Magnetofaba australis IT-1: one gene and its partner. The protein of the gene in region 1 interacts with the protein of each later gene in a pairwise test. Links are inferred from orthologs where the notes say so. Each region holds a gene or a part of one and is shown in the gene's direction. Other genes may lie near its edges.

Evidence for each region.
Region 2: the proteins of grpE (region 1) and groL interact in binary tests that used the Escherichia coli proteins (3 or more experiments, as listed by UniProt). The link is inferred for Magnetofaba australis IT-1 from one-to-one orthologs.

What each region holds. Positions count from the first base shown.
Region 1 is NZ_LVJN01000020.1:736,213-739,526, reverse strand. Bases 321-3,314 are described here. They hold grpE (nucleotide exchange factor GrpE), read left to right. Parts: upstream 321-1,510; coding sequence 1,511-2,119; downstream 2,120-3,314. Other genes in these bases: dnaK (molecular chaperone DnaK), read left to right, coding at 2,288-3,314; MAIT1_RS15455 (glutathione S-transferase), read left to right, coding at 738-1,337; MAIT1_RS15460 (hypothetical protein), read right to left, coding at 321-480. Outside these bases: more of MAIT1_RS15460, read right to left, coding at 1-320. UniProt on the Escherichia coli protein: Participates actively in the response to hyperosmotic and heat shock by preventing the aggregation of stress-denatured proteins, in association with DnaK and GrpE. It is the nucleotide exchange factor for DnaK and may function as a thermosensor.
Region 2 is NZ_LVJN01000021.1:53,556-56,732, forward strand. The notes cover bases 45-2,901. They hold groL (chaperonin GroEL), read left to right. Parts: upstream 45-578; coding sequence 579-2,225; downstream 2,226-2,901. Other genes in these bases: groES (co-chaperone GroES), read left to right, coding at 200-493; MAIT1_RS21935 (hypothetical protein), read left to right, coding at 2,607-2,765. In the rest of the region: isoprenoid biosynthesis glyoxalase ElbB, read left to right, coding at 2,920-3,177.

The sequences.
Region 1 (3,314 bases):
TGGCGGCTTGGGAGCCTCCTGCTGCTGTTTTTCCGCTTGTGGCGGCGGCGCGGGCGGCGCGGCCTTCTGCATGCGCGTGGCCCGCTCCATCTCCTGGGTGGAGACGTAACGCTCCGGCGCCGGGCGTTTGGGCGGATCCAGCGGCGCCCCCTCATCCCCACCAATAATGCCGCCCAACAACGAGCCTCCAGCGCTTTTCCCCACCTCACCACTGCCGCTGGCCTTGGCCGCCGCGGCGGCCTTCTGCCCGCTTTCGCCCTTGGCTTTCCACTCGGCGGCGGCGCGCTCGCGTTTGAACATGCTGCCAGACTCGAAGCCCTTCTCCCGCGCAATGAAGATCAGCCAGAACGCCACCGGCAAAATCAGCAGGACGCCAATGGTCACCCAGCGCTGCACGCGGCGCCCCTGCTCCTCCATCATGCGCGACCAGCGTTCCCGTCGCGATAACGGCCTGTCGCTATCCAACTCATCAAGATTCATGATTCCCATACTCCTTTTGCCCTGGCCCTGAGACCGCGTTCCCGGCATTCTCCCTGTTCGGGTCGACAGCGCGCACAGAGCAAACGTCAAAGACAAGCGACACACTGCGCCTGTTTTGACATCTGACCGTCATTTTTATTTGACCCTGCTCACGGCAACCGCACAGAACAGGGCGCACAATTCGCCAGGGTGCTGATTTTATTGCAACCCGTATGCCCATAAGCCATTTTCATTGCCGACAATCCGGGGAGTTTGTCATGCAGCTCTACACCTCGCCCACCTCGCCGTTTGGCCGCAAAGTCGTCATCACCCTGTTTGAGCGCGGCCTACTGGAACAGACCGAGGTGATCGTCATGAACGCCCTGGACAACCCGGCGGCGCTACTGCAATCCAATCCGCTGGGCAAAGTGCCGTGCCTGATCACCGACGATAATCAGGCGATCTACGACAGCCCGCTCATCTGCGCCTGGCTGGACAATTTCAGCGGTGATCGCGGACTGTGGGCCGGACACGGCAAGCCCCACTGGGAGCGCCACAAACGCCAATCCCTGGCTGACGGTCTGATGGAGGCGGCGTTCCTGCTGGTGATGGAGCGCAAGCGCCCCGACGCCGAGCAGTCGACGCTGTGGATGGCGCGCTGGTCCGACGCCATCGCCCGCGGCGTGGCGGTGCTGGAGCGCGACGCCGAAGCCATCGGCCAGGGCGGTCGCGTGGATCAGATCGCGGTGGGCTGCGCCCTGGGCTATCTGGACTTCCGCCTGCCCGATCTGAACTGGCGCAGCCACGCGCCGCGCCTGACGCCCTGGTTTGCCGAATACGCCCAGCGCCCGGCCATGCTGGCCACCCAACCCAGTTAGACTCCATCGTAGACCCAGGCGTTATGGCGCAGAGGCAAATTTCGCCCTGCGCCATTTTTTTTGCCCTCGCGGGGTTGCATTCCCCCAACAGCGACCCCACATAAGGGGTCGAACCAAACGCGCCGCGTTCAACCCGTCGGCGTCGCACTCCCACCATTTCAAATGGATGGATCATGAATCAAAGTTCTGAAAACCGCGAACCCGAGTCCGACGAGCAGCCCGAGCAGAGCTGCGAACTGCCCCCCGAAGAGGCCGCCGAAGCTGCCGAAGCCGCCGCCAAAGAGGAGTCGGCGCAGGGCGCGGAAGAGGATTTGGAGGCGCGCCTGCAAGAGGCCGAGCGCAAGGCCGAAGAGAGTCAGGCGTCGCTGCTGCGCGCCATGGCGGAGATGGAGAATCTGCGCAAACGCGCCGCCCGTGAAACTGAGCAAGCGCGCCAGTTCGCCATCGAAGGCTTCGCTCGCGACCTGCTGGGGGTGGCGGACAATCTGGACCGCGCCCTGGCGCACATGATCGAAGGTCAGGACAAGGATCTGGACCCCGCCATCCAGGCCATGGCCGACGGCGTCACCATGATCGGCCAGGAGTTGATCAAAGCCCTGGAGAAGCATGGGGTGAAAAAGGTCGAGTCCCTGGGACAGCCGTTCAACCCCAATTTCCATCAGGCGGTGATGCAGGTTCCCGACGCCGACGCCAAGCCCGACACTGTGGTGCAGGAGCTGGCCCCGGGCTATGTGCTCAACGACCGTCTGCTGCGCCCAGCCATGGTGGGCGTGGCCACCTGAGCCCGAAGAGGAAAATGCGCCCCACGGGGTTGACGCAGCGCGCTGCACACCCCATATGCGCTAACAGGAAACAGCAACGCGCCGCCGGATGACGCCGGAGGCGATGCACTCATAAAAAGAAAGACGCGCCGGCGTCATTCGCAACGCGAAGATTAAGAGGAAACGGCCATGAGCAAGGTGATCGGCATCGACTTGGGCACCACCAACTCCTGCGTCAGCGTGATGGAGGGGAAAGAGCCCAAGGTGATTGAAAACAGCGAGGGCGTGCGCACCACCCCCTCCATGGTGGCGTTCGCCAAAGATGGCGAGCGACTGGTGGGCCAGTCGGCCAAGCGTCAGGCGGTGACCAACCCCACCAACACCCTCTACGCCATCAAACGTCTGATCGGCCGCCGCTTCGACGATCCTTTGACCAAGAAGGATATGGAGCTGGTGCCCTACCAGATCGTCAAGGCCGACAACGGCGACGCCTGGGTGCAAGCGGGCGCAGACGAGAAGAAGATGAGTCCCTCCGAAATCTCGGCGATGATTCTGCAGAAGATGAAGCAGACCGCTGAAGATTACCTGGGCGAAAAGGTCACCGACGCCGTGGTCACCGTGCCGGCCTACTTCAACGACGCCCAGCGCCAAGCCACCAAGGACGCCGGCAAGATCGCCGGTCTGAACGTACTGCGCATCATCAACGAGCCCACTGCGGCTGCGCTGGCCTACGGTCTGGACAAGAAGACCGGCCAGACCATCGCCGTGTATGACCTGGGCGGCGGCACCTTCGACATCTCCATCCTGGAGATCGGCGACGGCGTGTTCGAGGTGAAGTCCACCAACGGCGACACCTTCCTCGGCGGCGAAGACTTCGACATGGCCATCATCGACTATCTGGCCGATGAGTTCCAAAAAGAGAACACCATCGACCTGCGCAAGGACAGCATGGCCCTGCAGCGCCTCAAAGAGGCCGCCGAGAAGGCCAAGATCGAGCTCTCTAACAGCGGCTCGACGGATGTGAACCTGCCCTTCATCACCGCCGACGCCAGCGGCCCCAAGCACCTCAACGTGAACCTCTCCCGCGCCAAGCTGGAGTCGCTGGTTGAGCATCTGGTGCAGCGCACCCTGGAGCCCTGCCGTCAGGCGATGAAGGACGCCGGCATGAGCGCGTCGGACATTCAGGAGGTGATCCTGGTGGGCGGCATGACCCGCA
Region 2 (3,177 bases), on another replicon or contig:
CAAAAAAAATCGCCTTCAGGGGGTTGACGCTGGGGAATGCGTGCTTACATAAGCGCCATCAGCACTGCAACCGCGTTCCGGCCCCTGCGCTCCTTGCGCCGCCCGGAGGCGACAAACAAAACACCGTTCTTCCGGCCCCGTTGGCCGGATCGACACACAAAGAATCGACCGAAACAACCCCACTGGAGGCACAGGCGCTATGAGCACCAAATTCCGTCCGTTGCATGATCGCGTTGTCGTCAAGCGCACCGAAGGCGACGAAAAAACCGCTGGCGGCATCATCATCCCCGACACCGCCAAAGAGAAGCCCATCGAGGGTAAAGTGATCGCCGCCGGACCCGGCGCCGTCTCCGAAGAGGGCAAAGTGCGTCCGCTGGATGTCAAAGAGGGCGACCGCGTGCTGTTCTCCAAGTACTCCGGCACCGACGTCAAGATCGACGGCGAAGAGCTGCTGATCATGCGCGAATCCGACATCCTCGGCGTCATCGAGTAAGTCTGCGCGCCGCGCGCCTATCCATTCGTCATCATCTCCCGCCTCGCGCCTGCGCGGCGGGATTCAGAAACAGAGGGAAAGCACTATGTCCGCCAAAGAAGTGAAATTCGGCGAAATCGCCCGCGCCAGCATGCTCGACGGCGTCAACATTCTGGCCAACGCCGTGAAAGTGACCCTGGGCCCCAAAGGCCGCAACGTGGTGTTGGACAAGTCCTGGGGCGCCCCCCGCGTGACCAAGGATGGCGTCTCCGTGGCCAAGGAGATCGAACTGGAAGACAAGTTCGAGAACATGGGCGCGCAGATGCTGCGTGAGGTCTCCTCCAAGACCGCCGACGAAGCCGGCGACGGCACCACCACCGCCACCGTGCTGGCCCAGGCGCTGATCCGCGAAGGCATGAAGTCCGTGGCCGCCGGCATGAACCCCATGGATCTGAAGCGCGGCATCGACGCCGCTGTGGAGGCCGTGGTGGTGGGCTTGAAAGGTCTGTCCCGCGAAGTGGCCAACTCCGATGAGATCTCCCAGGTGGGCGCCATCTCCGCCAACTCCGACCGCGTGGTGGGCGACATGATCGCCGAAGCCATGGACAAAGTCGGCAAAGAGGGCGTCATCACGGTGGAAGAGGCCAAAGGCCTGGAGACCACCCTGGACGTGGTGGAAGGCATGCAGTTCGACCGCGGCTACCTCTCCCCCTACTTCGTCACCAACGCCGACAAAATGCTCTGCGAAATGGATGACCCCTTGATCCTGCTGGTGGAGAAGAAGATCTCCAACCTGCAGCAGATCCTGCCCATCCTCGAAGGCGTGGTGCAATCCTCGCGTCCGCTGCTGATCATCGCCGAAGATATCGAAGGCGAAGCCCTGGCCACCCTGGTGGTCAACAAGCTGCGCGGCGGCCTGAAAGTGGCGGCGGTCAAAGCCCCCGGCTTCGGCGATCGTCGTAAGGCGATGATGGAGGATATCGCTATCCTCACCGGCGGCACCCTGGTCTCCGAAGACGTCGGCGTCAAGCTCGAGAGCGTCACCCTCGATATGCTGGGCACCGCCAAGTCGGTGATCATCACCAAAGAGGAGACCACCATCGTCGACGGCGCTGGCGCCGGGGAGAACATCAAGGCCCGCATCGGCCAGATCCGCGCCCAGATCGAAGAGACCACCTCCGACTACGACCGTGAGAAGCTGCAAGAGCGTCTGGCCAAACTGGCCGGCGGCGTGGCGGTGATCAAAGTCGGCGGCGCCACCGAAGTGGAAGTGAAAGAGCGTAAGGATCGCGTCGACGACGCCCTGCACGCCACCCGCGCTGCGGTGGAAGAGGGCATCGTCCCCGGCGGCGGCGTGGCCCTGCTGCGCGCTCGCGCCAAACTGGACGGCCTGAGCGGCGCCAACGCCGACCAGAACGTCGGCATCAAGATCGTGCGTCGCGCCATCGAAGAGCCCCTGCGCATCATCTCCGAGAACGCCGGTCACGAAGGCTCGGTGGTGGTCAACAAGATCGTTGAGTCCAACGAGACCAACTTCGGCTTCAACGCCGCCACCGACGAGTATGGCGACATGATCGCCGCCGGCGTCATCGACCCGACCAAAGTGGTGCGCAACGCCCTGCAGTCCGCCGCCTCCGTGGCCGGTCTGATGATCACCACCGAAGCCATGGTGGCCGAACTGCCCAAGAAAGACGCCCCCATGCCCGGCGGCGACATGGGCGGCATGGGCGGCATGGGCGGCATGGGCATGTAATTTCGCCCGCTCCCAACGTCGACTTAGAGCGACTTTTCCATCGCCCCCGCGCCCCGTGCGCGGGGGCGATTTTTTTATTTTTTACTTGATTCCAGGCTTTTCCGAAACTTGACGCGCTTGTTGGGAAAAGCGCGCATTTTCCCTCTTTTCACACAGCCAAGAGTGCGGTAAACCTTATACCCGGTCAGCGGGAGAGCGGCCGAAAGAATCCGCTGCGCGTCAGGCCCTTACCACATTTTCCGCGTCTCGAATCGGGACGTGGCGGGGTGGCGAAGGCGGAACGCGTTTGAATCGACCGACGCAACCATATTCTGCGTACGGCGACGCAAGCGGTTCCCAAGGAAATCGTTATTGGGGGAAGAGATGGATTTTGTCAATCTTATGCCCATCGCCCTGTTGGGCTATTTCGTCATCATGGCCATCGTCAAGTCCTTTGACGGCGACCGGGTGGCGGTCTACTTCAAGAACGCCAAGATCAAAACCGGCGAAAAACGTCGCAACGTGTTCGGCGTGAATAATCCCCACTCCTGGATGGATTAATCCACCCAAGACGGGGAAGCCTCGGCTTTCGGGCCACTCCCTGATATCCGTCCCGCCGGTTCGCACAACGCGCTGGACCCCAGGTTGATTGAGCAGCGTCCCCCCATCTGGCGGGATGCATCGCTTCTGTTTATGGTTTTAAGGAGACGGCGGCATGGGCAAGAAGATCGGCGTTGTGCTCTCCGGTTGCGGCGTTTTCGACGGCGCGGAGATCCACGAAGCGACCCTGACGCTGTTCTTTCTGGATCGCGTCGGCGCCGAGGCCATCTGCTACGCCCCCGACATCGCTCAACACCATGTGATCAACCACCTCACCGGCAGTGAGATGGACGAAACCCGCAATGTGATGGTGGAGTCCGCCCGCATCGCCCGCGGCAAAATCACCCCATTGTCGGAGGCCCGCGCCGAAGAT